One region of the Actinomyces sp. HMT 175 genome, then DNA from elsewhere that is predicted to be linked to it. Evidence: riboswitches for the same ligand, from Rfam matches in the RefSeq annotation. Region 1 holds a riboswitch; the other holds the start of a gene.
The links. A riboswitch is a leader RNA that binds a small molecule or an ion and turns the genes downstream of it on or off. The one in region 1 is predicted to bind ZMP and ZTP.

Region 1 (15,197 bases):
TGGCGACAAGGGCTACGGTCAGGACGGCAACGGCGGGTCCTCCAAGCCCTACGATCCGCGGATCGTGCAGTCCGAGGGGCGCATCTACGCTGACGAGAGCGGCGTGTGGCTCACCGGGTTCCGCACCCAGCACCAGCTTCTCGTCCCGGACGGCAAGTACTACCAGACCCGCGAGCAGAACCCGGGCGTGAACTTCCGCGACCCCTTCACCTTCCGCGACCAGAACAACCCCTCGGACCCCACCGAGTACATGGTCTTCGAGGGCAACTCGGCCTTCGTCCGTGAGCAGCAGTACGTCGACGCCGCGGCCAAGGCCGGGCAGAACACCACTCTGGCCACCTGCACCGCGGAGGACCTCGGCTACGAGCAGGGCGATCCCAAGGCCGAGACGGTCGAGGCGGTCAACCAGCGCGGCGGCCGCTACCAGCTGGCCAACGTGGGTCTGGCCCGGGCGAAGAACAAGGCGATGACCCAGTGGGAGTACCTGCCTCCGCTGCTGAGCGGCAACTGCGTCAACGATCAGACTGAGCGGCCGCAGATCTACTTCCAGGACGGCAAGTACTACCTGTTCACGATCTCGCACCGGGAGACCTACGCCGACGGGCTCCAGGGACCTGAGGGCGTCTACGGCTTCGTGGGCGACGGGCTGCGAAGCGACTACAAGCCGCTCAACCAGAACACGGGTATCGCGCTGGGCAACCCCATCAACCTCAACTTCAACCCGGGCAAGCCCTACTCGCCGGACTTCAACCAGAGCCCGTACACCTTCCAGTCCTACTCGCACTACGTCATGCCCGGCGGCCTGGTGGAGTCCTTCATCGACTCCATCGGCGGCAACAAGGACGGCAACCCGGTGCGTGGAGGCTCGCTGGCCCCGACGGTGAAGCTCACCATCTCCGGGGACACCACCTCGGTGGACCGCACCTACGGCACCAACGGCTTGGGGGGCTTCGCGGACATCCCCTCCGACAGGGCCCGCTCCAACGGCGGTGACACCCGCCCGCAGCGCCTGAAGTAGGCGTCGCCCCGAGCGTCACTGCTTGAGCAGGAGGTGGGGTCGTCGGAATCTTCCGGCGGCCCCACCTCCTCGTCGTCGTAGTCCTGCGGCGCCCTTACAGGGCTGCGGCCAGAGGGGTGAGGCTTCCGGAGGTGATGGTGGCCGTGCCCTTGGCTCCCAGGACGATCTCCTGGCAGGAGGGGGCGGTGAAGACCAGGAGGCTACCGACTGTGGCGCCGTCGTCGACGAAGACCTCGAGGCTGGAGCGGTCCAGGTAGAGGTGCAGACGCACTGTGGAGCCGGCGGGGCGGTACTGCGTCTGGCGGCGCAGGGCGAAGTCGGTGGTGGTCCCCTCGTCCTTGCCGTCGACCTGCGTGAGCCCGCCGTCGGTGCGGTCCAGGTAGAGGGTGCCGGCCGAGACGTTGACGCCGACGCGCACCTCCTGGGTCTTGCCGTCGACCTCCCCGCGGGCCAGGCCCAGCCAGGCCTCGGAGGCCTGGGAGATATCCAGCGTCAGGTCGATCTCGACCGTGCGGCCCGAGCCTAGAGCCGTCACCGTGTCGGTGGCCTTGAGGCCGGCGAGGTCGGTGGCCCGCCCGCGCAGGGCGTCGAGCTCGGGGACGGGTTTCTGCACGAGGGTGCGCTTACCGCCAACGGTGGTCAGGGACAGCTCGCGCGGGATGCTCATCTCACCGCGCCAGTCCCCAGTGGGCAGCGAGTAGGGGTAGTTCCAGTTGCCCAGCCAGGCCATCCACACGCGGCGGCCCTCGACGTGCTCGAAGCTCTGGGCGGCGTAGAAGTCCTGGCCGACGTCGGTGAAGCGGGTGTCGCGGTCCTCGGGGAAGAAGACGGAGCCGTCGAAGTCGCCGATGAAGTACTGGGCGGTGGAGCCGCCCGTCTCCTCGTTGGCTCCCACCGAGAGGGTCATGACCCAGCGGGTGCGCCCGTCGCTGGAGTCGGTCAGGGGGAAGAGGTCGGGGCACTCCCACACGGCGGCGTGCGAGCCGATGCCCTGGCCGAAGTCGCTGGCGTGACTCCAGGCCTTGAGGTCGGTGGAGCGGAAGAGGGAGACGTGGTCCCCGGCGGAGACAATCATGATCCAGGCCTTGGAGTCCTCGTGCCAGAAGACCTTGGGGTCGCGGAAGTCCTTGCGCCCGTCGTTGGGGATGACGGGGTTGCCGGAGAAGCGCCGCCAGCTCCTCCCCCGGTCGGTGGAGTAGGCCAGGGACTGGGCCTCACCGCCCTCGGTGGAGGTGTAGACGGCCACCATGCCGCCGCCCTTGACCAGGCCGGAGGTGTCGGCGCCGTCGACGACGCAGCTGCCGGACATGGCCAGGCCCTGCGCGTCGTGCTTCAGGGCCGTCCCCTGGCGCTTCCAGTGCACCATGTCAGGGCTGATCGCGTGGGCCCAGGTGCCGTCCTGCTGGTGGAAGAGGTGGTACTCGCCCTCGTAGAGGACCAGGCCGTTGGGGTCGGCGAGATTCCCCGTGGCGGGGCTGTAGTGGTAGGCGGGGCGGTAGGCGGCCGAGGCCGCCGAGTCGGTGGCCGTGGGCGTCGGCGAGCTCCGGCGCCCCGTGGTGCAGCGCACCAGGATGGCTCCGCCCACGATGAGAGCGCCGGCACCAACCGCGCCGAGGATCAGGGTCCGACGCCGCAGGCCGGTCCCGTGCGGCTGCGGGGCCTGGGAGCCGGTCGCCTCCGGCGAGGGCGACACAGGCGCCGTGTCCGCGGGGGTCGGCGGACACACCTCCGGCTGAGTCGGCGCAGGTTCCGAGGAGCTCGGGGAGCCTGCCGACTCAGCCGGATGGGTGGGGTGGTCAGGATGGGAGGGATGGGCGCCGTGGGACTCGTCCGTCATGGCCTCAAGGTTATCGGCCGGTCGGGCGAGCGGCGACGTCCCTCAGAGCGAGCGCTCCGCGGTCTCGACCACGTTGGCCAGCAGCAGGGCGCGGGTCATGGGGCCCACGCCGCCGGGGTTGGGCGAGAGCCAGGAGGCCACCTCGTCGACGCCGTCGGCGACGTCACCGGCGATGCGACCCTTGCCAGTGGCCGGATCGACGACGCGCGAGACGCCCACGTCCAGGACGACGGCGCCGGGGGCGACCATCTCCGGGGTGATGATGCCGGGGCTGCCGGCCGCGGAGATGACGACGTCGGCCCGGCGCACGTGCTCGGCCAGGTCCGTGGTTCCGGTGTGGCAGATGTCCACGGTGGCGTTGACGTCCTTGCGGCCCAGGAGCAGGCCGATGGAGCGGCCCACCGTGACCCCGCGGCCGACGACGCACACGTTGCGGCCGGCCAGGTCGATGCCGTGACGCTCCATGAGCTCGATGCAGCCGCGCGGCGTGCAGGGCAGGGGCGAGTCGATGGGCCCCGAGGCCCGCAGCACCAGGCGCCCCAGGTTGGTGGGGTGCAGGCCGTCGGCGTCCTTGGCCGGGTCCACGCGCTCCAGGATCGCGTTGGTGTCCACGCCCGCCGGCAGCGGGAGCTGGACGATGTAGCCGGTGCAGGCGTCATCCGCATTGAGGCGGTCGACGGCGGCGGCCACCTCGGCCTGGGTGGCGGTGGCCGGCAGGTCCTCGCGGATGGAGAGGATGCCGACCTCGGCGCAGTCGGCGTGCTTGCCGGCGACGTACTTGACGCTGCCGGGGTCCTCCCCCACCAGGATCGTGCCCAGGCCGGGGGTGACGCCGCGCTCGCGCAGTACCGCGACGCGTTCCTTGAGCTCGGCCTTGAGGGCGGCGGCCGTGGCCTTGCCATCCAGGACCCGGGCCGCACCGTTCCAGGGAGCCCTCACTGGGCCAGCCCCGGGTAGAGGGGGAAGGCGTCGGTCAGGGCGCGCACGCGACCGCGCAGGGTCGCCAGGGTCTCGTCGTCGGCGGTGCCGGCGGCGCCGTGGACGAGGGTGGCGGCGATGACGTCGGCGACCTCGGTGAACTCGGCGTCACCGAAGCCGCGGGTGGCCAGGGCGGGGGTGCCGATGCGCAGGCCGGAGGTGACGCGCGGGGGACGCGGGTCGAAGGGGACCGCGTTGCGGTTGACCGTGATGCCGGCGGTGTGCAGGAGGTCCTCGGCCTGCTGACCGTCCAGAGAGGAGTCGCGCAGGTCCACCAGCACCAGGTGCACATCGGTGCCTCCGGTGACCAGGCTGACGCCGGCGGCACGCACGTCGTCGGCTCCCAGGCGCTCGGCGATGATGGCGGCGCCGCGCACGGTGCGCTCCTGGCGCTCGCGGAACTCCTCGGTGCCGGCGATCTTCATGGCCACGGCCTTGGCGGCGATGACGTGCATGAGGGGGCCGCCCTGCTGGCCGGGGAAGACGGCGGAGTTGAGCTTCTTGCCCCACTGCTCGGCGCGGCTGGACAGGAGCATGCCGGAGCGGGGGCCGCCCAGGGTCTTGTGGACGGTGGTGGACACGACGTCGGCGTGCGGGACGGGGTTGGGGTGCAGGCCGGCGGCAACGAGCCCAGCGAAGTGGGCCATGTCGACCCACAGGGCGGCGCCGACCTCGTCGGCGATGGAGCGGAAGGCGGCGAAGTCGAGGTGACGGGGGTAGGCCGACCAGCCGGCGATGATGACCGCGGGGCGCTCGCGCAGGGCGGCCTCGCGCACCTGGTCCATCTCGATGCGCATGGTGGTCTCGTCCACGCCGTAGGCGGTGGCGTTGTAGTTCTTGCCGGAGAAGTTGATCTTCATGCCGTGGGTGAGGTGGCCGCCGTGGGCCAGGGACAGGCCCAGGAGGGTGTCGCCGGGGGTGGCCAGGGCGTGGAGGACGGCGGCGTTGGCCTGGGCACCGGAGTGGGGCTGGACGTTGGCCCACTCGGCGTCGAAGACGGCCTTGGCACGCTCGATGGCCAGGGACTCGGCGACGTCGACGACCTCGCAGCCGCCGTAGTAGCGGCGCCCCGGGTAGCCCTCCGCGTATTTGTTGGTCAGGACCGAGCCCTGGCACTCCAGGACCGCACGGGGAACGAAGTTCTCCGAGGCGATCATCTCCAGGGTCTCGCGCTGGCGGGTGAGCTCGCCGGTGAGGACCTCGGCGATGTCGGGGTCGAGCTCGGCCAGGGGCTGGTTCAGGGACGGGGTGACGGCTTGCGCGGTCATGTCTCTCCTCAGGTGTCAGGCGCAGGCCGCGGTGACGCGGCGGCCGTGCGCGCACTGGTGGGCGATCCGTGGCCCAGGCGGGCGACCCCGGAGTCGTGTTCGTGCCGCTCCCCGGTGGTGATCCACCCGGCGCCAGTCGCGACAGGAACACCCTACCGTGCCGGAGCGGAGCCGTGCCCGTCCCGGGCCGCACCGCGTTGTCCTGCGCCGCGCTGTGGCGCCTCGGGGAGGGGCTCGCACCACGGGGCGAGCGCTCAGCCCTCCGGGTCCTCCTGCCCGAACCAGTCGCCCAGACCGTCGTCGGCGCCGATCCAGGCCAGGGCCTGGGCCATCTCTTCAGGGCGCAGGAGGATCCTGGAGAAGGCGCGGCGCACCTGCTCGCGCATCTCCTCGTCACCCACGCCGGTGACCACGAGGTGACAGCGGGGCTCGGCGGACGCGTCGTCGCCGGCGCCGGCGGGGGCGGCCGGGACCTCCGCCCAGGTGCCGGCGTCGCCGACGCTCACGGCACCCCCGGCGACCTCCCAGGTGCAGACCCGGCCGGGGCGGCTGGGCAGCCAGAAGCAGCCGCGAGCGCACAGCCCCTGGCCGGCGAGCTCGACGACCAGGGAGCGCAGGCGCTCGGGGTGGAAGGGCAGGGAGGCGCTGAGGTCGAGGGTCCACACGCCGTGCTCGTCGGGGCCACCCCAGGCGCTGGTGGTGGCGGGGTGGATGCGGCTCAGGGAGGCGGCGGCGTCGTGGGTGAGGGAGGTGAGGGCCTCCAGGAGGGGTGCGTCGAGCCCCGGGAGCAGGAGGGTGTCGTGGGGGCGCAGGTGCTCGATGAGGTCGGCCCCGGCCGGGTTCTCGTCGCGCCCCAGGGCCAGGACGAGGTCGGCGTAGCCGAGGTTGGTCAGGTGGACGGCGCCCGTGCAGCGACAGTCGCCGGGGAAGGCGCTCAGCTGGCGGTGCTCGAGGAGCTCGTCCAGGGCGGTGGTGGCGTCCAGGACGTGGGCGGCTCCGGCCAGTCTCACCCCGGTGCCGGCGAGCTCCTCGGCCAGGCCGGGCAGGAGGTGGGCGAGCTCGATGGCCGCCGGCAGGAGGATGACGGTGGTGCCGCCCGGCTCCTGGGCGGCGCGGTCCTGAGCGACGGCGACCAGGACCTCCCGCAGGGAGCAGGTGGGGCAGGTGTAGGGCATGGGGACGTCGAGGCGCACCGGCTCGTCGTCGAAGCCGTCGGCCGAGCTGTGGCTGACGAGCCGGACCAGGTCGTCATCGGTGTCGCTGCTGCCGGCATCGTCGTCGGCGCCGAAGTGGAGTCCGGCGCGGATGACGACGGCGTCCTGGCCGGCCAGGGCGAGGTCGACCAGGTCCAGCAGGGCGGGGTCGACGGCGCCGATGACGGCCAGGGTGTGCCGGCCGTCGGCCGGGGAGCCGGGGATGTCAGCGCGGTTGCCGGCAAAGTCATCCGAGGGATCGGTCACGAGGTCCTCCAGCAGAGTTGACGAAACTGAGAATCATTCTTATATCATGCTCGTCATGACCACCTACTGCCAAGTCACGGGGGCCCGGCCTGTCTTCGGCCGGTCCGTCTCCCACTCCCACAAGCGCACGCCCCGGCGCTGGGACCCCAACCTGCAGCGCAAGCGCTACTGGGTGCCCTCCCTGGGGCGCACCGTGCGCCTGACGGTGTCCGCCAAGGGCATCCGCACGATCGACAAGCTGGGCATCGACGTCGTCGTGGCTCAGATGCTCGCCCGAGGGGAGAAGCTGTCATGAGCGGCGCCAAGGGCAAGGACCTGCGGCCGATCATCAAGATGGTCTCGACCGCGGGGACAGGTCACACCTACGTGACCCGCAAGAACCGCCGCAACACCCCCGACCGGCTGGTGCTGCGCAAATTCGATCCGGTGGTGCGCCGGCACGTGGAGTACAAGGAGTCGCGCTGATGGCCAAGAAGTCCAAGATCGCCGCCGAGCTGCGGCGCCAGCAGGTGGTGGAGCGTTACGCCGAGCGCCGCGCCGAGCTCAAGCGGACCTCGGTCAACCCCCACCTGAGCCAGGCCGAGCGCGATGAGGCGATGGCGGCGCTGCACGCGCTGCCCCGCGACGCCTCCCCCACTCGTCTGCGTCGGCGTGACGTGGTGGACGGTCGCCCGCGCGGCCACCTGCGCGTCACCGGGACCTCCCGAGTGCGCTTCCGCGAGATGGCGCTGCGCGGCGAGCTTCCGGGCATCGTCAAGTCCTCCTGGTAGGCGGGTGCGGGCGGGGTGGGTCTGCGGGCCCGCACCCGCCGGGGCCCACGATGCGGCGTAGCACGCTCGCAACCGCGCCCCTCTCAGCACCGCTGCCGGTACTCGTTCACCACGTCAGTTCTCATATTCACCCCCTTCCAAGGAGCTCGTATGCGTCCTGGGATCCACCCCAGCTACCAGCCCATTGTCTTTCGCGACAAGTCCGCAGGCTTCGCCTTCCTGACCCGTTCGACCCTGACGTCGTCGGAGACCATCGAGTGGGAGGACGGCAACACCTACCCGGTCTACGACGTCGAGGTCTCCAGCGCCTCGCACCCGTTCTGGACCGGCCAGGGCCGCATCCTGGACACGGCCGGCCGGGTGGAGAAGTTCGAGCGCCGCTACGGCAAGCGCAAGCGGTAGGCGTACAGGCGAAGCACCCAAGCCTCTCCCCGTCGATCTCTCACCGCCCTCACTGGACACGAAGAAGGAAAGGAACCGACATGAAGGTTCGAGCCTCGATCCGGTCCCTGGCCAAGCAGCCGGGGTCCAAGGTGGTCCGACGCCGCGGCCACACCTACGTCATCAACAAGAAGAACCCCCGCCTCAAGGCCCGTCAGGGCTGAGCCGCGACGATAATCCAAGGAACACGGACCCTCCGGGACCGGCACCTGAGCCGTTTCTACGGCAGGGGCCGGTCCCGGTTAGGCTGAGGCCATGGCTCATTCCACGGCGCACACCGACTCCGCCGCCCACCTGGTCCTGTCCCTGTCCTGCCCCGACCGCCCAGGGATCGTCCACGCGGTCACCGGCACGCTGGCGCGCCGCGGCGGGAACATCACCGAGTCCAAGCAGTTCGGGGACTCCTCCACCGGACTGTTCTTCATGCGGGTCCAGGTGCTCACCACCGTGCCGCGCGTGGAGCTGGAGAAGGACCTGGCCGAGCTGGCCGGCGAGTACGAGATGGAGTGGAGCCTCGATGAGGTGGGGCGCGCGATGCGCACCCTCATCATGGTCTCCAAGGAGGGGCACTGCCTGACCGATCTGCTCTTCCGGGCCCGCAGCCAGGGACTGCCGGTCGACGTCGTCGGCGTGGTGGGCAACCACGAGACGCTACGGGATGTCGCCGAGTTCTACGGGGTGCCCTTCCACCACATCCCGGTCACCAAGGAGACCAAGGAGGCCGCCGAGGCCGAGCTGCTGGGGCTGGTGGACTCCCTCGACGTCGAGCTGGTGGTGCTGGCCCGCTACATGCAGATCCTCTCCCCCGCCCTGTGCGAGCGGCTGCACGGGGGCGTCATCAACATTCACCACTCGTTCCTGCCGTCCTTTAAGGGGGCGCGCCCTTACGCCCAGGCGCACGAACGCGGGGTCAAGCTCATCGGGGCGACGGCGCATTACGTGACAGCGGACCTCGATGAGGGGCCGATCATCGAGCAGGACGTGACGCGGGCCGGGCACGAGGACTCGGTGTCCGTGCTGCAGGCCAAGGGACAGGACGTCGAGCGTCGGGTGCTGGCGCAGGCGGTGCGCTGGCACACCGAGCACCGGGTGCTGCTCAACGGGCACCGCACCGTCGTCTTCGCCTGAGCAGAGGCGGGGTGGGGTGGCCCGTCACCGTCCGGATAGAGGCCGGACGGTGACGTGGGCGACTCGGATGGCACAAAGTGCTGGAGCACTGACGATGTACTTCCCCGTGAGGTTGTGAACGCGGCTGGTGGAATCTGTGCTGTCTCCTCACTTCTGAGACACTCACTCGGGCGGGAACCCGGGGCAGGCTGGTGGTCCAGGAGGCGAGGGGGCCGAAGGGATGGGGCGTGACGAGAGTGGTGTCCACAGCGCTGACATTAACCCCCGAATCGGGGCTGCACACCCGAGAGAAACCGCAGGATTTCAACGATCCCTGCTGGGCGCACTGACGCCGAGCCCGTTAATGTCAGCACTGTGGACACCAGGCCGCGCAGGAGCGAGAGTCCGTGGGTCTTGCGGCAGTGCCCGGCGTCTCCGTCACAGGTCCGCCCGACCGACTTCTGACCGACGTCTGTGCTGGGGCCTGGAGGCTATGACCCGACGCCGGCTCCGCCTTGAGTCTCGCCTCGAGTTGGCCTGCTCCACGAGGGTCGGGATCTACTGGCCAAGGGTTGTGCGTACTGCACGAAGGCCCCACCTACCCAAAGTGCACCCGACCCTCGTCCAGTAGCACCCCACCCCTCGTGCAGTGCGTCCAGACGACGACGGCAGCCACCACACTGACCGGGTCAGCCTCTCTCCGGCAGACTGAAGCAGCAGCTCTCCCATCCGGCAGACGCACCCCACCGGTGTCTTGAGATGTCATGACATCCGAAACTCTCAGAAGCCATGAGACAACACAGCGGCTGGTGGAATCGTGCAAGGTCAGGTGGCCGAGTGTGAGCACGGTTCACGCAGCCACCATGACTCTCTCTGGTACCGGTCACAGTCGACGGTTGTGGACTGATGACGCGAGAGGCGCCGCCCTCCTCGGGGAGTCCCGTTTCGGGTTTTCCACAGAGTGTCCTCGGGGCCTGGTTTGGGGACGTTGGGGCAGGTAATGTCAATGCACCGTCTGAACGGGCAGTGTCGCCCAGCCGGGCGGGGTATGGAGTTGTTTCGGTGGCGAGGAGGCTTCCGTGATGAGTACGTCCCTACGATCCCCCGAGCCCACAGATACCCGGCGTCCTGCATCCGGCTCTAGCCAGGTCACCATCTTGAAGCGCCGCCCTGCCGCGCACAGCCGCCGGAGAGGCGTGGCCGGGTTGGTGGCGGTGTGCGTGCTGGCGCTGGGGGTGGCGGCCTGCTCGGTGAAAGACGCCAAGGCTGAGGCCAGCGCGAGCGCCAGTGCCAGCGCGTCGGCGGCTATTGCTCGGGCTGAGAAGGGCATCGCTGACGCCAACGCCTCAGCGACCGCCTCCCGGGAAGCGGCTCTGACTCCTGAGCTGCGTGCCAAGCGCGACGCCGCCCTGGCCGAACCCGAACCGGCCAAGCCCCCGCAGCTGAACGAGGAGAGCGCCGAGGGTGCGGCAGCCAGCGTCGGCTACTTCCTCAACCTCTACCGCTACGCCTTCATGACCGGCGACACCACCGAGTTCGCCGCCATGAGTGACGACCGCTGCAAGTTCTGCCAATCAACGATCAACAATGCCACCACGCTCCACAACAGTGGCGGTTGGGCCGACAGATGGGAACAAACCATAACCGATCTAACCTACTACGAAAAACTCGACGGCTACAATTACAACAGAATCAAAGTAATCGCCGATCACGGCGAACAGATAAGTCACCCTAAAGGAGGGACAGAAACTAAGATAACCGAAGCGATGCAAGGTCAGACACTCAACTTCGCAGTTCATTACATGAATGGCCGCTGGCTAGTTGGTGGAGTGGAAGTAGAGAAAACACAATGAAACACACGCTCACGACGGCATCCATCTTCGCAATAGCGTTTTCCACATTCCTCACTTCCCCCTCATTAGCCGAGGAAACCGGAGAGGGTGAATTGAGTTGGGACACACAGGCGACAGACGATTACACCACTATTGCCGGACATGCCTCGAGATCAGTAACCTCCAACCCCGAATCCGAGGATACAGGTTCAGGCTCCTCTGGTGACGGCGTAACAACTCAGTACGAAGACAGCTCGACATGGGACGAGCAGCCCCACCAGGAATGCTCCACGGAGAAGGATGAGTACGGGCTGGACAAGTACAAGTGCAACCTGTCCACCCTCCACCGCCCCACCCAACCCGACCAACCCACCACCGGTGGTGCCCGGACGGTCACCATCACCACCCGCCAGGCCGCGACATTGATTGCTCAGGGTTCTGGGATTACGCGTCAGCCCCCGGGCCCCAAGGTCATCATCTCCATGGCCTTCATCGTCTACACCAACCCCACCGTGCGCTACCAGACCACCACGATTCTGGGCACTCCCATCGAGGTCGAGTTCACCCCCACCTCCTACACCTGGGGCTGGGGAGACGGCACCACCACAACCACCACCGACCCAGGCGCCCCCTACCCCCACCAGACGGTGACGCACTACTACCAGCACACCGCCACCGGCGTCACCACCACCCTGACCACGACCTGGACCACCAGGTTCCGCCCCGCCGGCGAGAGCCAGTGGCGACCCATCGAGGGCACCATCACCACCACCGAGACCTCCACCCCCTACGACCTGGTCCGCATCGTCACCTACCTCACCGACGACGCAGAAGAAGCCCAAGGCCACTAACCCCCACACCCCAGCGCACACGCTCGCACCTTCAGCCCACCAGCCCACTCAGCGAACGCGGTGTCACAAACGGCGACTTTTAAGGACCATCCAGACTCATGACCGTCCCTCCGTGGCACATATGCGCAGGTCAAAGCCGCACAGGACCGGGCACGTCAGCCAATGGACAGCCTAAAAGTCGCCAAACGTGACACCAAGGCCTCGCAACGCCCCACTGAGGCCGGCCGCTGAACCGTCCGACGCACGCGGTCGTAGGGTAGGTGGCCTGTTCGTACCCTTTACCCCTCGAACGCGAGGCATAAGGTACGAACGCGACGGCCAGGGACGCCCGTCACAGACCCCAGACACCGCCCGGAGGCCAGTCAGACGCCGCGGGCCACCGGTAATGCACACGGCGCCCCACGCCAGACCCCACACGACCTCAGCGAGTTCTTGGAGTCCATCAGCGGGCACGAACAGCCGGCTCGTCCACCGAACCTCACAACCCGCCACCTCAACTCGCGAGATGCGAGCAAACATCACGACGCTTAAACACCATCCCCAAGGGTGGAGCCCCTCACGGCTCATCAGTTCCTCATCGACCCCACCACCGCCCAGGCCCACCACGTAGCCTGACATCATGACGACTCTTGAGATGCTCATTGACGTCCTGTCCCGGTCCCGCGAGCGATTCGACCGCGCTTTTGATGGCGTCACACTCGAGCAGGCCAACACCCGGCCCGCCCCGGACCTGGCACCCCGCATCGACTCCCTGACCTGGCTGGCCTGGCACACGGCCCGCGAGCTCGACATTCAGGTCGCGCCCTTGGCGGGCGTTGAACCCGTCTGGATCACCGGCGGCCACCGCGAGCGCTTCGACCTGCCCCTGCCCGACGATACCGAGGACTGGCGCCACACGCCCGAGCAGGCCGCTCAGGTCGTCGTCGGCGACCTGGGTCTCCTCTTCTCCTACCTTGACGACGCCTACGCCCTGGCCACCACCTACCTGCGCTCCCTCACGCCGGAGTCGCTCGATGACATCGTTGACGAGTCCTGGGACCCGCCCGTCACTCGGGCCGTGCGCCTGGCCTCAGTCATTGACGACGCCGCCCAACACTCCGGCCAGGCCGTCTATACCCGCCGCCTCCTGGGCCTGCCCGGCTAGGCGCGCACCCCCCCGTACCACACGTTCGCCCCGACCTGGCGGTTCAGGTCGGGGCGAACGGCTCCCACATGACAAGAGTCTGTTGGGGCCCGCGTGGGCCGGTGGTGCGGGAGGATCAGGCGGCGGGCTCCACCGCCTCGCCGCGGCGCAGCACGGTGACGGGACGCAGCTCCGCGTCGGTGACGACGACGTCGGCCCACAGGCCCGCCCGCAGCGCCCCCACGGAGGAGTCGCCGAGGATCTGGGCGCCCTGGACGCTGGCGGCGTAGACGGCGTCGACCAGGTCGACTCCCCCCTGCCAGGTGGTGCGCACGACGTCGATGAGGTGGGCGGTCCCCCCTGCGATCGCGCCGCCCTCGGTGAGGCGGGCGACGCCGTCGGCCACGGTGACCGGCTGGGAGCCGAGCACGTAGTCGCCGTCGGCCATGCCGGCCGCCGCCATGGCATCGGTGACCAGGACGACGTTGTCGCGCCCCAGGGTCTCGAACATGTCCAGGACGATGGCGGGGCTGAGGTGCACGCCGTCGCCGATCATCTCCAAGACGCACTCGCCGCGCTGGGCGGCCGCCAGGAACTCGGGCACGGGCCCGGGCGTGCGGTGGTGCATGGGGCGCATGCCGTTGAACAGGTGGGTGGCTGTCGAGCGCGGGGTGCGGACCGGTTTGCCGGCCTCGAGGCGCTCGGCGATGCGGGTGGCGGCGTCGGCCAGGGCGGCGCGCACGGGGGCGACCTCGGAGTCGGTGTGCCCGAAGGAGGGCAGCGCCCCGCCCTCGATGAGGGCCGCGTTGACGCCGTCGTCGCCGGTGATGCCGGGCTTCTCCGGGGCGATGGTCATGGTGACGACGTGCCCGCCGCCGAGCTCGATAAGCTCGCGGGTCAGGGCGGCGTCGGGATCGATGATGTAGGTGGGGTCCTGGGCGCCGCAGCGCTCCACCGAGACGAAGGGCCCCTCGAAGTGGATGCCGGCGAGCTCACCGTCCTCGCACAGCCCCGCCAGCACCCGGGTGCGCGCGCGCAGGACCTCGGGGGCGGCCGTCACGCAGGAGGCCACCAGAGACGTGGTGCCGAAGCGGCGGTGCTCGAGCACGGAGACCATGGCCTGCTCGGCGGTCTCGGCGTTGGGGAAGGACTCACCGCCCCCACCGTGGCAGTGGACGTCCACCAGGCCCGGCAAAAGGTAGCCCCCCTCGGGTGCGGCCTGAGCCTGCTCGACGGCGTCTGCGAAGCCGGCCCGTGCGGCCTGGTCAGCGGGCCCGACCCACGCGATGTGGGATCCCGACAGGACAACCACCCCATCGTCGATGATGTGGTCGGGGGTGACGACACGTCCCCGCAGTGCGCGGACCTGCATGGCTTCGTTGCTCATGAGTCGGATTCTGTCACCACTTCAGACATCAGACAACCTCCTTCGGGGCGTCTCCTCCCCCACATTGCCCGGGCAGGTTTCGGCTCCGCTCCGCTCACCCGGCCAGGCGCTGCTCCATGCGGGAGACGGCCCGGTTGACGTCGCGCTCCACGCGCGCCGACGGCGCCGCCCCGCCCTTCCACAGCAGGCCCTCCCCGACCGGCCGCACGGCGACGAGGCGGCCCCGGTCCACCAGGATCGGGCGGAACATGCCGTTGCTCGCCGGGCAGATGAGGCGTTCGCCGTCCTCATCAGTAAGGCAGGAGCGGTCCTTGTAGCCCACGTGCAGCTCGTCGAAGGAGCCCAGGAAGTGCGTGGCCTGCGCGGCGTTGCGGTGGGCGGACAGCAGGTCGGGCAGGTCGGCGCGCATGTAGAGCAGGCCGGTCTTCGGGGCCGACTCGCCGGGACCGAGCGGGCGCAGGCCTCCGCGGGTCCCACCCTCGGCGACCGCGCGCACGAGCGGGACACGGGGCCCGGCCGGCTCACCGGCAGCATTAACCGCGGCTGGGGCCTGCTCCTCCCCCAGCTCGACGGCGTCCTCCAGGGCGCGGGCGGCCTGAGTCTTGGGCAGTGTGGTCCAGCGGGCCAGGTCCTCGGCGCTGACCGGGCCGTGGCTGGTGGCGTAGCGGTAGGCGATGTGCGCGCAGGCGGCGCGGTGGCCAGTCCCGCCGTGGGCGACGCCTGCTCCGGCGGGCCCGGAGTCGGCGTCGGGCAGGGAACGTGCGTCCATGACGAGGTGCTCGTTGCCGGACCGCGGACCCTGGACGAGGATCCCCTCGCGCTGGAGGCGCACCAGGAGGTGGCGGCGCCGGTAGGCCGAGACGTCCTCACCGCGGAAAGCCTCCATGAGGCCGGCCTCCTGCCAGGCCGCCAGCAGCACCGAGCGCCTCAGCGGGCCCTGGTCCTCAATGAGGCCCAGCGCCACCTCGGCGGCGCGCTCGCACAGGGCGGAATCGACGCCGTAAGCCTTCTCGCTGTTCCGCACCCAGGCGTCGGTGCGGTGCATGAGAGCGGCCCGCAGCCAGTGGTGGTCGGCGGCGGTGGTGATGTGGACGGTGCCGCGCATGGGCCAGGAGCGAACCAGGT
Region 2 (15,197 bases), 1.3 Mb from region 1:
GGCACGCCGGCGCCATCGTCTCCGGCTCCTCGGGCACCGCCGAGGCCAAGAAGATCGCCCTGGAGGCCGCCGGCGTCCGGGTGGGGCGCACCCCCAGCCAGACCGCTGAGATCGCCCGTGAGCTCTACCGTCAGCTGGCCGGAGAGGTGAGCGCTTGAGCCTGGCGCGGCAGCGAGCCACCAGCCTGGCGTCCTGGGCCCTGTGGTCCCTGCGCGTGGGGGTCGAGTCAGTCGGCCTGGTCTGGCTGGTGGTGGTGCTGGCGACGATCGCCGTGTCCAAGGCGGCCGCCAGCCTCAACGCCGCGGCCATCCTCAGCGCAGGCGACGCCCTGCACACCGGGACCGCCCTGTGGAGCCTCGGCTTCGGGGGCTCGACCGCGCTGACCTCCGAGGACGACGGCGTGCTCAGCCTGCCGCTGCTGGGACTCACCCTGGTGCAGGCGGGCTGGACCTGGTTCTGCGTGCGGCGCGCCCACCCCTCCCGGCCGGCGGCCGGGGCGGCCATCGTCGTCGCCGCGACCGTCGTGGCGGCCCTGGCCTGCCTCACCGGCCCCGCCGGGCTGGACACCTGGCCCGCCGTCATCGGTATCGCCCTGCTCACCGGAGTCATCGTCGCCATCCAGCTCATGCGCGCCGGCCACCACTGGTCGCCCCTGACCCGCTGGTGGGACCGCCGACCCCATTGGCTGGGGCCGTCCCTGTCACTGGCCTACGGTGCCACGCGAGCCCTGAGCCTGCTGAGCCTGCTGGTGGTGGTTGCGGCCGTCTTCAGCGGTGCCGGCCGGGTCTCGGTCCTGCACGACTCCCTGGCCGGGGACGGCTTCGTCGCGATGGCCGGTCTGATCCTGCTTCAGGCCGGCTGGGTGCCGACCCTGCTCATCTGGGCCTGCTCCTGGCTCATCGGAGCCGGCTTCTCCGTGGGCACGGGCACCGTCTTCGCCCCCGACCGGGTGGTGGCCGGGCCCGTCCCGCGCCTGCCGCTGCTGGGGCTGGTGCCGTCGACGCCGCTGAGCAGCGTGGGCCTGTGGCTGCCCCTGGTGGTGACGGCCGGCGCCATGGTGGCCGCCTGGCGCCGTCGAGCGGTGCTCAACGCCCTGCGGGTGCGCTACGCCCTCAGCGCCGCCGGTCTGGCCGCCCTCCTCGTGGCCGTTGGCGTGGGCCTGCTGTGCCTGGCCGCCTCCGGGTCCGTGGGGCCGAACCGGATGAGCAGCGTCGGTCCGCTGGTCCTCTACACCGTCATCCTCGTCTTCGTCGAGGTCGGTGTCGGACTGGCGGCCATGGCCGTCCTGGCCCACCCCTACACGCGTACCTGGGCTCGCAACACCCTGCCCGAGTCGGTCCTGCCGGCGGCCTACCGGCGCCAGGACGCGCGCGACGATGCCGTTGACGAGGAGGACGATGCGGACGACGACGACGAGGCCTGAGCCCGCAGGTCAGCGCGCCGCGGTGCCCGCGCCGCTCAGGGCGCTGACGGCCGCGTCCACGCCCTCGACGAGCTCGGGCGTCACCGCCAGGAGCGCGGTCCCGGCCCGGTAGGTCATCCCGGGGATGGGGGTGTAGAGGACGTTCGCCTCCAAGAGGGCGCGTCCCTCCTTGATGTCTCGCCACAGCTCAGGATTCTCCCGGAAGAACCGCGCGACGCGCTCGTCGCGGGCCAGGTGCTCCAGGACGTTGTCGGCCGACTTGTGCGCCGCCCGCCCCGGCAGCCTGCGGGGAGGAATGTCGGTCTCGTCGTCGTCATCAATGGTGGGGGCCGCCCCCTGGTACTCGACGACGACCAGATGGTTCCCGGCAGGGGACAGCGCCAGGGCGTGGACGGGGCTGTCCACCGGCCGCTGGTCGATGGCCTCATCCCGGAAGTCGTCGGTGATCCGATAGCCCTCCAGGATGGCGAACTGCTCGCCGTTGCCGGTGTTGAGGCGGCGGGTCAGGTCCAGGATCTCGGCCTGCTGCTCCGACACTGAGGCGGCCAGGTCGCGCATCTGCCCGACCACTTGGGAGTCGGCCCCGGAGGCGGCCAGATCGGCGACGGTCTCATCGATCCGGCTGGGCTCCAGGGCATCGACACCGGTCACTCCCAGGGACTCGGCGAGCTCGCGAAGGCGCGCAATATCAGACTCGACCGCCACCTGCCGCTTGGTACGCGCCGTGAACAGCGCCTGACTCTCGGAGAAGCTCTCGGCGTTCCGGATCCGCCGGTTGACGGAGAGTTCGGCGGCCAGGTCGGTTCCGCCCCCGGCGGGACTGGCGCTCAGGGCCGAGCGCGGCATGTAGGTCATGGCGACGTCCAGCAGTGCCAGGCACGCCTGCCCCGGCGTGAGAGTGAGCAGGTGACTGATGAGGCTGCTCGACGACGGTGCCGTGCTGATGCGGCGCCCCGGGGCCCCCAGCGTCAGGACGAGGGACAGGCTCATGGCCACCGCCGCCAGCGCACCGATTGCGTAAAGGAGCCCCTGGGTGCCACTCAACCCGCTCCACCACTGGGAGAACAGGCGCGGCAGGGCGGAGAGGAACAGGTCGTCCTCGGTCTCCTTGAGCTCGGGGGCGAGCTGCCAGACGGTGCGTACCTCGTACATGCAGCACAGGAGGAACAGCACGACGCTGACCACCAGGATCCCCAGGCGGAAGCCCTGGCGGGCATTGGGCTCGGCGCCCGGCGTCGTGGCCTCCATGGCGTCGGCCCGCACGCCGCGCACCTGCTCGGCCGTGGCCCGTCCCGCCCGCATGGCGTACAGACGACCCTGGCGCAGGTCCCCGTAGGCGCCCCAGGTGACGGCCAGGTCGCCCCAGGTGAAGTTCGCCAGGGCCACCACCGAGACGATGAGGGCGCGCACGAAGGGCGGCGCCTCGGTGAGATTGGGGTAGCGGGGAGCCGGCGCCCCGGCCACCGTCCAGCCGTGCACGCCCGCGTAGGCGCGGCGGTGGGCGTCCAGGAGCAGGCAGGCGGCCATGAGGATGACGGACAGGGGGATGGCGCTCAGGCCTCCGCCGTTGACCCTCCACAGGAACATGAGCAGCGCCGGGAAACCGCCGCCGGAGTCGCTCTGGCCGAGCTGCTGGGCGATCCTGGCGATGTAGGTGGCGTGATCGCTGACCGACTGCAGGATGACCACGGCCGGCAGGATCCAGGCCACGATCCGCAGCCACACGAGGTTCTTGGCCCCTTCGAAGGCCGGGGAGTCCTTGAGGCGCCACAGCGTGATCGCCAGCGCCACCGCCATCGTGATGTTCGCGGTGCTCACCTGGTTGCTGACGGCCAGGACATTGCTGTTCTCCTGGGTCATCGACCCCGAGGTCCACGGGTTGAAGGAGAAGGGCAGGCGCCCGTTGCCCAGGACCGAGGAGAGCAGGCTGCTCTCCTCAAGGGCCCGAATGCCGTCGTTGAGGGCCGTCAGGCCCGCTCCGGCCGCGAAACCCAGCAGGGCCCAGTCGGAGGCCGCCAGGCGACGCATCCGCCCCGGCGCCAGGAAGACCACGAGCACCAGGGGCACCAGCGGGCTGAGAACCTCCAGGGCAATGGTCAGGGCGATACTCATCCCGTTGCCCATGACGGACAGGCCTGCGCGGGTACGCACCGAGCTCATGATGGCGGCCACGACGAGCGACCAGGCGGCGCCGACACCGTACATGAGCAGGACAGAGCGCCAGCTGATGGTGCGTGTGCGCGCCAGGAGGGCCACCACCATGAGGCACACGGCCATGAAGGCCGCCGGCACGGCGGCGTAGGCCAGCCTCGGGACCATCACCAGGGCGGCGATGAGCAGCGGGATCATCAGGACGTAGGCTCCGCGCGCCACCAGGTTCAGGGCACTGGACAATCCCGGATGGCGGCTCCACCAGCGCCGGTAGGCGGAGGCGGCCTCCTGCCACTGCTCCGGGGGAGTCCTCCGATATACCGGTGTTGCTGCGATGTTGATGGGCGCAGTCATGCTGTGGACTGTATGCGGTCCCTCAAGCCGCCCGCAAGGAAACAGGCCGTTCGGTCGGGCGATTCGCCGGGAGCGACATGGAAAACGTCAGGTCAGGCAGGCTCGGTGGCCTTATCCGATGCCGTCGTGGCCGCCACCCGATAGGATGAGGTCGGCTGCGACTGGCGAGGGTGGGGCACCACCGGGGAGTGGCCGAGGCCGTCCATGAAGGGGACGTCGCCCGCCTGGGCGTCCTGCTTCCTCACGCCACACCAGGAGCGCCATGTCCACGTCCCCGTCGTCCCAGTCCTCGCAGCCCACGAACCAGGCGGTCCCCACCGCTCATGTCCCCACCGAGGGCCTCGTCAGCCCCGACCGCGTCCCCGTGCGCCGCGCCCTCATCTCCGTCTATGACAAGACCGGCCTCCTCCCGCTCGCCCACGCCCTGGCCGACGCCGGTGTCGAGATCGTCTCCACCGGCTCCACCGCCGCCACCATCGCCGCCGCGGGCCTGGCCGTCACCCCGGTGGAGGAGGTCACCGGCTTCCCCGAGTGCCTCGAGGGACGGGTCAAGACCCTCCACCCGGCCGTCCACGCCGGCATCCTCGCCGACCGTCGCAAGCCCGACCACCTCGATCAGCTGGCCACCCTGGGGGTGACCCCCATCGACCTGGTCGTCGTCAACCTCTACCCCTTCACCGACACCGTCGCCTCCGGAGCCCCCTTCGACGCCTGCGTGGAGCAGATCGACATCGGTGGCCCCACCATGGTGCGCGCCGCCGCCAAGAACCACCCCGCTGTCGCCGTGGTGACCAGCCCCGACCGGTACGAGGACGTCGCGGCCGCCGTGCGAGAAGGCGGCTTCACCCTGGCCGGCCGCCGCCGCCTGGCCGCCGAGGCCTTCGCCCACACCGCCGCCTACGACGCGGCCGTGTCGACCTGGATGGCCGCCCAGATCGAGGCCAGCGACGTCGCCCACGCCACGGACTCGGCCGAGGTCGAAGCCAGCGGGCCGGCCGCACCGCCGGCCTACGTCGGCGTCGGCTACGAGCGCCTGGCGAGCCTGCGCTACGGGGAGAACCCCCACCAGCGGGCCGCCGTCTACCGCATCGCCGGGGCGAGCGGGGGAGTGGCCGGGGCCCGCCAGCTCCACGGCAAGGCCATGAGCTACAACAACTACACCGACACCGACGCAGCCGTGCGCGCCGCCTACGACCACGGCCAGGCCGTCACGGTCGCCGTCGTCAAGCACGCCAACCCCTGCGGCATCGCGGTCTCGGCCGCCGGCGACGTCGCCGAGGCCCACCGCAAGGCCCACGCCTGCGACCCGGTCTCCGCCTACGGCGGCGTCATCGCCACCAACACGGTCGTCACCGCCGAGATGGCCCGTCAGATCAAGCCGATCTTCACTGAGGTCGTCGCCGCCCCCGCCTTCGACGACGAGGCCGTGGAGATCCTGTCCACCAAGAAGAACCTGCGCCTGCTCCTCGTCGAGGCCCCCCAGCGCGAGGGCTACGAGATCAAGCAGGTCTCGGGAGGTGCCGTCATCCAGGAGCGTGACGTCCTGGATGCCGCCGGCGACGACCCCTCGACCTGGACCCTGGCCGCGGGCCCGGCCGCCGACGACGCGCTCCTGGCCGATCTGGTCTTCGCCTGGCGCTCGGTGCGTGCCGTGCGCTCCAACGCGGTCCTCCTGGCTCATGACGGTGCCACCGTCGGTGTGGGCATGGGGCAGGTCAACCGCGTCGACTCCTGCAAGCTGGCCGTCGAGCGGGCCAACACCCTGGGGGCCCGCTCCACCGGCGACGCCGCACTCGACGGCTCCCAGCAGGAGAAGGGGGCTGTGGGTGGGGCCGACGCCGCCGATGTCCTGGCAGGAGCGGCCGCACCACAGCGCGCCCGCGGGGCCGTGGCCGCCTCCGACGCCTTCTTCCCCTTCGCCGACGGCCTCCAGGTCCTCATCGACGCCGGGGTCCGCGCCGTCGTCCAGCCGGGTGGCTCCATCCGTGACCAGGAGGTCATCGACGCCGCCCAGGCCGCCGGCGTCACCATGTACCTCACCGGCACCCGCCACTTCTCCCACTGATCTCCCACTGGGTCGCCTGCGCCGCCTGGTGCCCGGCTCCTCGCGCCGGGCACCAGGCGGGCGTGCCAGTCGGAGAAAGGTCATGGACCCGCACCCCACGCGCCGATAGGCTCCTGCCCGTGACTCATGACCCGCATCCCCAGCAGGCCGAGCACAAGGAGCCCTACCGCACCATCTGTGTTGTCCTCGTTGCCCTCGGCCTGGCGGCTGTCCCAGCCATCGCCTTGCTCGGGCACCGCCGCATCGCCGTCCTGTGGGCGGCCGCCGGGATCCTGATGCTGGCCATCGTCCGGATCCAGCGCCCCGACGGCACCTGGCTGGCGGCGCGCAGCCGCCTGTTCGACGTCGTCCTCGGCATCGGCCTGGCCGCCGTCCTGATGCTCCTGTCGCCTTACGTCAACCTGCCCCGCATCCTGTGAGCGGGGAGCCCCTCTGCCGACCGCGTGAGTTCTCACGGCGACGCTGTGCGCCGCCCCGTGTGATCTGTGCCTTGGGAGTGCTCATTCTTCGGTCCGGTGCGGCGCCGTGACCAAGCGGTATGGCACGCTGGCCCCAGTCAAGACGTCTTGTCATCTCGTTTCACACCCTGAAGGTCCCTCCATGTCAAGCAATCCCTCAGCCTCGCCCTCGCTGGCCCATCGTCTCAGCCACAGCATCCTGACCTGGGTCATTGGCGCGATCCTGCTGGCCCTGCTCCTGGGCTCGATCCGCTTCGGGGGCCACCCGCTCATTCCCAAGCCCGTCGGCAATGTCTTCGCGACCTTCTCCGACCTGTTCAGCCAGTTCCTCAGCTTCTCCATCCCGCTCATCATCATCGGCTTGGTGACTCCCGCCATCGCCGACCTGGGGCGCGGGGCCGGCAAGTGGCTCGGGATCACCACGGCCCTGGCCTACGCCTCGACCCTCTTCGCAGGCTTCCTCACCTTCCTGGTGTGCTACGCCACCTTCCCCCGCCTGCTCGCCGGAACCTCTCTGGCCGACGTGTCCAAGCCGGAGGGGGCTCTGAGCAGCTACTTCACGGTGGAGATGCCGCCGGCCGTCGAGGTCATGACCGCCCTGCTGCTGTCCTTCGTCCTGGGCATCGGCCTGTCCATGGTGCCCCGGGGCGTGCTGCGCAAGGGATTCATCGAGTTCCGAGCCATCATCACCCGCCTCATCGAGCGGCTCATCATCCCGCTGCTGCCCCTGCACATCTTCGGCATCTTCCTCAACCTCACCTACACCGGGGCGGCCGGGGCGGTGATGAAGGCGCTTCTGCGCGTCGTCGTCGTGGTCCTCATCCTCGAGGTCGTCATCCTGGGCATCCAGTTCCTCACCGCGGGACTCATCGGCCGTCGCAATCCGCTCAAGGCACTGCTCACCATGCTTCCGGCCTACCTGACGGCTCTGGGCACCTCCTCGTCGGCGGCCACGATCCCGGTCACCCTGCGTCAGACGAAGAAGAACGGCGTCTCCGACGCGGTGGCCTCCTTCACCATCCCCCTGTGCGCCACGATCCACCTGGCGGGGTCGACCTCGAAGATCTTCTCCTTCGCCTTCGCGATCGTCCTCACCCAGGACCTGCACGTGAGCACCACCCAGTGGATCGGCTTCATCTTCATGCTCGGCATCACGATGGTGGCCGCGCCGGGTGTCCCCGGGGGCGCCATCATGGCGGCCACCGGTCTGCTGTCCTCCATGCTCGGCTTCAACGACCAGCAGGTGGCCCTCATGATCGCCACCTACATCGCCCTGGACTCCTTCGGCACGGCCACGAACGTCACCGGTGACGGCGCCATCGCCATCATCGTGGACCGTATGGCCGGCGGCTCCGTCAACGACGAGGGCGACCCGGAGAACGTTCGCGAGCTCTCCTTCGACGGCATGGCCTACCTCCACGCGGTCAGCGTCGAGGGGGTCGTCAGCCCCGAGGAGCTCGAGGCCTCGGCCGCGGCCACCCGCTCGGGCGAGTAGAACCGGGGCAGCGCAGTCAGCCGATCGGGCGCCGGGAGTCAATCGACTCCCGGCGCCCGATCAGTATCTCGGCCTGAGACCCGACTGAAACCGCGTGAATCCGCGTAGGCTTGCCGCGCTCTCAGCGACCTCGGCCGATCAGTGTGCGCAGTGGTCCGGGCTCGTCCAGGAGCTTGGCCGGCGGCCCCGTCTGCACGATCGTCCCCGCATCCATGACGACGACGTGGTCGGCCTGCTCGGACCACTGCAAGCGGTGAGTGATCTCAATGATCGTCGCCTGCGGAAGATAGGTGCGCACCCCGATGCGCACCCGCTCATCCAGGTCAGGATCCAGGTGGGAGGTGAACTCATCGAGGATGAGCACCCCGGGACGGGCCAGGAGTGCGCGGGCCAGTGCCAGGCGCTGGCGCTGGCCCCCGGACAGGGACTGGCCGCGCTCGCCCACGAGGGTGTCGTAACCGTCCTCGAGGGCCTCGATGTCCTCATCGATGCAGGCCGCTCGGCACGCCCGGCGCACCTGGGCGTCCGTGGCCGAGGGCGCCGCCAGGCGCACGTTGTCCGCAATGGTGGCCCGCATGAGGTGAACCCGCTGATCCACCAGGCCGATCTCCTGGTAGAGGCTGACGGCACGCAGATCGCTCACGTCCTGGCCGTCGATGAGGATGCGGCCCGAGTCCGGCTCATCGAAGCGCACCGCCAGTTGGGCCAGTGTGGACTTGCCCGATCCGGAGGCCCCCACGATGCAGGTCCACCGTCCGGCCCTGGCCCTGATGCTGACGCCGCGGACGGCCTGGGCGGCGGTGTTGGGGTAGGAGTAGGTGACGTCCTGCCACAGGACCTCGTGGGAGATACCGGGGGTCAGCTCCTCAACGCCGTCGCGCACCTCCACCGGGGCGTTGACGACCTCCCACACTCTCTCAGCCGAGGCGAAGGAGGCATTGAGCGCGCTCGAGAGCTCCTCGACCCCGCGGATGGTCTCAGACAGCCGCAGCACCGCAGCGGCCGCGGCCGCCAGGAGGGGGATGCCCGTGCCCGAGCCGGTCGCCGGCAGTGTCGCACCCGCGGCAACGACGGCGATCGGCGCGCTCAGACCCGCCAGCTGGTTGAGGCCTCGCCTCACGGCGGCCCACTGCCCGGTTGGCCGCGCGGCACCGGCGATCTCGGCGTCGATCCTGGCCATCTCATCGAGACGCTCCTGGCTGCGCCCGTACCCGACGACCTCGCTCATGCCCTGAACGGTGTCGGTCACGTGCTGGGTGAGTTCCGCTCGCGCCGCCGAGACCGAGCGGGAGGCATCCACTGAGGCGGCGAACCCCAGGCGGGGCACGATGAGCAGCTGGAGCACCACGAAGGGGAGCGCCGCCAGGAACACCAGCCAGGACACCTTCAGGCCGATGAGCGTGAGTACCGTCATCGGTACGACGACGGCGCAGACCGCTGGAGCGAAGGTGTGGGCGAAGAAGACCTCGATCCGGTCCACGTCCTTGGTGGCCCGCGACAGCAGGTCACCCGAGCGCGACGTCGCACTGACCCTGGGGGAGCGGGGAATGAGCGAACGGAAGATCTGGCCGCGCAGCAGCTCGAGGGCCTTGAAGGCCACCAGGTGCCCGAGGAACTGCTCGGCGTAGCGCAGGGCCGCCTTGAGCAGGGACAGTCCCGCCATGACGGCCAGCACCGGCCAGATGGCGGGCACCGGTGCGTCCGTCGTCATCGCCAGACCTGCCCGGGCCACGGCGTAGGCGCCCAAGGAGAACAGGGCCACGCCGCACAGCATGTCAGTGATACGGCACAGGGTGGAGCCCAGCAGCGGTGAGAGGACCGGGCGGGTGACCTGAAGCAGCCAGCGCACCAGCATCGCACGGGAGACAGGCGCCTGCGTGGAGGAATCGGCCCGGCCGGTCCCGCTGCCCCGCCCCGAGCCGGCGGCCCTCGAGTGGGGCGCTGAGGACCGTCTCGACTGGATCGATCGGATCATGCCCGCTCCTCCTGGTGATCCCCGTCGGAGGCCTTGGAGGAGGACCCGTCGGCCCCGGTGGCTTCCTGAGCGGGCGCCGCGCCGGCGGATGTGGGCGTCCCGGCTCCACCCACCTCGTGGACCGCCCCGTCCTCAACCCTCACCGTCCGGTCCGCTGCGGTCAGCGCCCCGACGCGATGGGAGATGGTGACGACCGTGCGGCCCTGGGACAGCTGCTCAAGGGATTCCACGATGGCCGCCTCGCTGGCGAGATCCACCTGGCTGGTGGGTTCGTCCAGGAGCAGTACGGGGCGGTCGGCCAGGAAGGCACGGGCCAGGGACAGGCGCTGGGCCTGGCCGCCCGACAGCCCCAGGCCGGCCTCGCCGACCTGCGTCTCCAGCCCTTCAGGCATGAGCGCCACCTCCTTGTCCAGGCGGGCCACCTCCAGGGCCTGCCACATCTGCGACGGCGTCGCGTAGGGCTGGGCCAGGCGCAGGTTGTCGGCAATCGTCCCGGTGAACAGCCAGGTCGTCTGTGCCACCAGTGCGGAGGCCGAGCGCACCTCGTCCTGCGTCGCGGCGCTCAGCTCGGTGCCCTCGACGCGCACGGTTCCACCGCTGGGTAGCAGGTTGCCGGCAAGCACCGCCATGAGCGTCGACTTGCCCGCCCCCGAGGGGCCGACCACCGCCAGGCTCTCGCCGCGGCGCACGCTCAGGTTGACGCCCTCCAGCACCGGATCGGCGTCCCAGGCGGCCTCGACGTCGTCGAGCACGATGGAGGACTGAGCGGCAGCCGGCGAGGAGACCGCGGCCCCGGGACGAGCGGTCGAGCGGGGCAGGGGCCGCGACAGGATCCTGCGGATGGCGCGCTGGTTGGCCATTCCGGCCATGCCCACGTAGAAGAAGGCGCCCACGTGGTCCAGCGGCTCGAGGAGCACGTAGGAGGTCAGGACGATCGCCAAGGCGTCACTGATGTCGATGGCGCCGGAGGACAGACGCACCAGGGCCAGACCTGCGGCCACGGTGATGAGGAAGAGCGAGAACAGGCCGTCGGTGAGCAGGATGACGAGCTGGTTGCCCGCCAGCAGCCCCATGACGGCGCGTCGGTTCGACTCCCCCTCCAGGCGCAAGCGTGCACTGGTGCGCTCCGCGGCCCGGGCCAGGGTGAGGGTGCGCAGTCCCTGGATCGCGTCGAGGTACTCGGCGGCCAGGCGCATCCGCGCCCGTCGGGAGTCCGACGACGAGGCCCGCAGCCGCGAGTGGCACCAGGCGATGAAGACCGGGACCACGATGACGGCCGCCGCCAGGACAAGGGCGGGAACGACGTCGACGAAGGCGGCCAACTCGATGAGCACCAGCAGGGGAGCCGCAGCGGCCGCCAATGTGGGGGCCAGGAAGGTCTGCCGGTAGAGGGCCACCCGCTCTGCGCCGTCGGTCAGCAGGGAGGCGGTCGCACCGCTGCGGACGTCGGCGGCGCGTGCCGGGCCCAGCCCCAGCAGGTGAGCCAGGGTGAGGCGGCGCAGGTGCGCCTCCTCGGTGAGCGCACTGAAACGGGCGACCCGCTGGGCCACCAGCTGGCAGGTGGCGCTCACGGCGGCCGCGGCCAGGGCCTGGGCGAGCAGGCCCGCCGCAGGCGAGGAGCTCAGCAGGGCGCCCAGGGCGCGTCCGGTGCAGATGAGGCACCACCCGGCTCCCAGGGCGCCCATGAGCGTCAGACCGAAGGAGAGGGCGCCTGCCCGACGCCCGGCCGGTGAGGAGACCGTGGGGCGGGGCGGGGAGCCGCGGCGCAGTGGCGCGAGGATGGGCGCGGGGGATCGGCGTGAGCTCATCACGGTCCTGGAAACGAGAAATGGGTTGGGGGAGGCCTCCAGCGTATCGACTAGGACGGGAGGTTGTCAGGGGCGGTGAGTATCTTGCTGGAATCACGGGCTACCAGGAGGAATCCCACCTCCATGGCTACGGGAAGTGGTGAGAGTCACGAAATACGGTGGATCGGTGTGTTCACCTGCACGAACGTCATAGCGTTGTCCTGCCGGGCTGCCGCCTGCGGCCCGCGACGACACACGTCTCGAAGGAGTCCTCGATGGCTAACGCTCCCGTCAACATCACCATCACCGGTGCTGCCGGCAACATCGGCTACGCCCTGCTGTTCCGCATCGCCTCCGGCGCCCTGCTCGGCCCGGACCAGCGCGTCAACCTCCGTCTGCTGGAGATCCCGCCGGCCGTCAAGGCCGCTGAGGGTACCGCGATGGAGCTGTTCGACTCCGCCTTCCCGACCCTGGGCAGTGTCGACATCTTCGACGACGCCAAGGCCGCCTTCGAGGGCGCCAACATCGCCTTCCTCGTCGGCTCCATGCCCCGCAAGGCCGGTATGGAGCGCGCCGACCTGCTCTCCGCCAACGGCGGCATCTTCGGTCCCCAGGGTGAGGCCCTCAACGCCGGTGCCGCCGAGGACATCAAGGTGCTCGTCGTGGGCAACCCCGCCAACACCAACGCCCTCATCGCGGCCTCGCACGCCCCCGACATCCCCTCCTCGCGCTTCACGGCCATGACCCGTCTGGACCACAACCGCGCCCTGGCCCAGCTGGCGACCAAGGCCGGCTGCCACGTCACCGACATCGACAAGGTCACCGTCTGGGGCAACCACTCCTCCACTCAGTACCCCGACCTGACCCAGGCCACCGTCAAGGGCTCGCCCATCACCGACATCCTGGCCGACCGGGCCTGGGTCGAGGACGACTTCATCCCGACCGTCGCCAAGCGCGGCGCCGCCATCATCGATGCTCGCGGCGCCTCCTCGGCGGCCTCGGCGGCCTCTGCGGCCATCGACCACGTGCACGACTGGGTGCTGGGCACCTCCGGGTCCTGGACCTCCTCCTCGGTCATGTCCGACGGCTCCTACGGCGTGCCCGAGGGCATCATCTCCTCCTTCCCCTGCACCTCGGAGAATGGGGAGTGGAAGATCGTCCAGGGTCTCGAGATCGACGACTTCTCCCGCGCCAAGATCGATGCCTCGGCGGCCGAGCTCGTCGAGGAGAAGAACACCGTGGCCTCCATGGGGCTCATCTGAGCCCTTCGGGCCCTCCGGCTCGGCGCCTGGGCTCGGCCTGAGAGCCGACCCGGGGCCGACCCTCTCCTGGTACGGACCACCTTGGGGCGTGGGGGACCGTAAGGCCCTGCCGCTCTTCCATCCGGGTCCTCGTCGCTCACCCGAGCGGCGAGGACCCTTTTTCACACATCGGAGCAGATTGGGCAGCGGACGAATCATTGCTGCTGCTGGTATGGACCGGTCATTCACGACCGGTACAATGATTGTTCGCGCAACGTATGTTTGAGTTTCGCTCAGTTTAGGTCTACTCTCCTTGCGAGTTCAGATGACTAGACAACATCTGGCCTCGCCGCCCGCGGCAACGGTGCCGTGGTCATGAGACACCGTCGTTTCTAAGGAGCAGTCCCATGCGTCCCACCCACTATCTCTCCCGCCGCGCCGTGCTGGCGGGGTTGGGAACCACTGCAGTCGCCGCCACCCTGGCCGCCTGTGCCACCTCCGGCAGCTCCGGCTCGAAGTCCGGTGGAGCCGCCGGTGAGGGGGACGCCAGCCAGGTCGACGTCGTCACCTGGTGGTCGGCCGGCTCGGAGAAGCTCGGTCTGGATGCCCTGGTCAAGGTCTTCAACCAGCAGTTCCCCAAGACGAAGTTCGAGAACAAGGCCGTCTCCGGCGGCGCCGGCAGCCAGGCCAAGCAGAAGCTCGCCGCCGACCTGGCCGCCAAGAACCCGCCGGACACCTACCAGGCCCACGCCGGCGCCGAGATCAAGGACCACATCGAGGCCGGCTACCTGCTGGACGTGTCCAACCTCTACGAGGAGTTCAAGCTCAACGAGGCCTTCCCGGCCACCCTCATGGACCGCCTCAAGGACTCCGACGGCAAGATCTACTCCGTGCCCTCCAACATCCACCGGGCCAACGTCGTGTGGGCCTCGGTGCCCGCGCTCAAGGCCGCCGGGCTCGACCCGACCAAGCCCGCCACCACCATCGACGCCTGGATCGCCGACATGGAGAAGGTCAAGGCCGCCGGCCTGACCCCCATCACCATGGGTATGGCCTGGACCCAGCTCGAGCTGCTCGAGACCATCCTCATCGCCGACCTGGGCGTAGACGCCTACAACGGGCTCTTCGCAGGCAAGACCGACTGGGGCGGCGCCGAGGTCACCAAGGCGCTGGGGCACTACAAGACCATCGTGGGCTTCACCGACTCCTCCCTTTACACCGAGGACTGGGAGCCCGCCATGAAGCCCATCATGGACGGCAAGGCCGCCTTCAACGTCATGGGCGACTGGGCCGTGGCCGGCTTCGACGCCGCCGGCAAGAAGGCCGGCCAGGACTACGTCTACTTCCCGGTCCCGGGCACCGACGGCGTCTTCGACTTCCTGGCCGACTCCTTCACCCTTCCCGACGGCGCCAAGCACCCCGGTGGTGCCAAGAACTGGCTCAACACCATCTCCTCCAAGGACGGCCAGATCGCCTTCAACACGGTCAAGGGCTCCATCCCGGCCCGCACCGACCTCACTGACGAGGAGAAGGGCAAGTTCTCCGAGTACCAGCGCTCGGCCATGGAGTCCTTCGCCAAGGACAAGATCGTCTCCTCCATCGCTCACGGCGCGGCCCTTCCGTCGAAGGCCACCAACGCGATGAACGACGCCCTGACCAAGTTCGCCCAGGGCGCCTCCGACGTCGCCGCCCTGCAGGCCGACCTCAAGGCCGCTGCCGCCTCCTGACCGGTTCCCCGGGGACGGGGGCGGGCCGTGCGCCCGCTCTGGTCCGCTCCCGTCCCCGGGACGACCCCTCGCCGATCATCCGGCCGGAGCTCATCACCACGACAGGCGGATTCCTTCCGCCACCTACGCATCAGGAGAACCTTGTGAGCACCAAGAGCGCCCCCGCGCGGCGCCGTCGGGCGAACTGGAGGCAGTGGGGCCCGGGCCTCCTGCTCATCTCGCCCTCGATCATCCTCGTCGGCGTCTTCGTCTACGGGATGATCGGTATCAACATCAACACCTCCCTGCTGGACATGCACACCGCCGGCCAGGTCTCCGGCCGCAGGGGGACCACCGTCGTCGGGCTGAGCAACTTCACGGCCCTGTTCGGCAACCCGGACTTCCGCCACTCCTTCATCAACCTCATCCTGTTCACCGTCACCTTTCTGGCCGGCACCCTCGTGGTCGGCTTCCTGTGGGCCTGGCTCCTGGACCGCCCCATCAAGGGGGAGGGGATCTTCCGCTCCATCTTCCTGTTCCCC

Region 2: another riboswitch for ZMP and ZTP. It lies ahead of purH (bifunctional phosphoribosylaminoimidazolecarboxamide formyltransferase/IMP cyclohydrolase); the one in region 1 lies ahead of glyA (serine hydroxymethyltransferase).

Annotation. Positions count from the first base shown of each region.
Region 1 is NZ_CP068012.1:840,202-855,398, reverse strand. Features, by position in the region: gene JJJ14_RS03670 (glycoside hydrolase family 68 protein) at 1-1,018, shown strand, start outside; gene JJJ14_RS03665 (glycoside hydrolase family 32 protein) at 1,113-2,855, opposite strand; gene JJJ14_RS03660 (bifunctional methylenetetrahydrofolate dehydrogenase/methenyltetrahydrofolate cyclohydrolase) at 2,898-3,794, opposite strand; gene glyA (serine hydroxymethyltransferase) at 3,791-5,101, opposite strand; ZMP/ZTP riboswitch at 5,166-5,251, opposite strand; gene JJJ14_RS03650 (GTP-binding protein) at 5,356-6,561, opposite strand; gene rpmB (50S ribosomal protein L28) at 6,617-6,856, shown strand; gene rpmG (50S ribosomal protein L33) at 6,853-7,026, shown strand; gene rpsN (30S ribosomal protein S14) at 7,026-7,331, shown strand; gene JJJ14_RS03630 (type B 50S ribosomal protein L31) at 7,482-7,733, shown strand; gene ykgO (type B 50S ribosomal protein L36) at 7,814-7,936, shown strand; gene purU (formyltetrahydrofolate deformylase) at 8,028-8,900, shown strand; gene JJJ14_RS03615 (DUF6318 family protein) at 10,088-10,732, shown strand; gene JJJ14_RS03610 (zinc transporter) at 10,825-11,562, shown strand; gene JJJ14_RS03605 (mycothiol transferase) at 12,182-12,706, shown strand; gene JJJ14_RS03600 (N-acetylglucosamine-6-phosphate deacetylase) at 12,822-14,057, opposite strand; gene JJJ14_RS03595 (DNA glycosylase AlkZ-like family protein) at 14,167-15,197, opposite strand, start outside.
Region 2 is NZ_CP068012.1:2,123,045-2,138,241, reverse strand. Features, by position in the region: gene sucD (succinate--CoA ligase subunit alpha) at 1-158, shown strand, start outside; gene JJJ14_RS09005 (cell division protein PerM) at 155-1,423, shown strand; gene JJJ14_RS09000 (hypothetical protein) at 1,433-3,928, opposite strand; ZMP/ZTP riboswitch at 4,076-4,165, shown strand; gene purH (bifunctional phosphoribosylaminoimidazolecarboxamide formyltransferase/IMP cyclohydrolase) at 4,191-5,993, shown strand; gene JJJ14_RS08985 (DUF3017 domain-containing protein) at 6,113-6,412, shown strand; gene JJJ14_RS08980 (dicarboxylate/amino acid:cation symporter) at 6,594-7,946, shown strand; gene JJJ14_RS08975 (amino acid ABC transporter ATP-binding/permease protein) at 8,068-9,921, opposite strand; gene JJJ14_RS08970 (ABC transporter ATP-binding protein/permease) at 9,918-11,729, opposite strand; gene JJJ14_RS08965 (malate dehydrogenase) at 11,984-12,970, shown strand; gene JJJ14_RS08960 (ABC transporter substrate-binding protein) at 13,357-14,676, shown strand; gene JJJ14_RS08955 (carbohydrate ABC transporter permease) at 14,820-15,197, shown strand, end outside.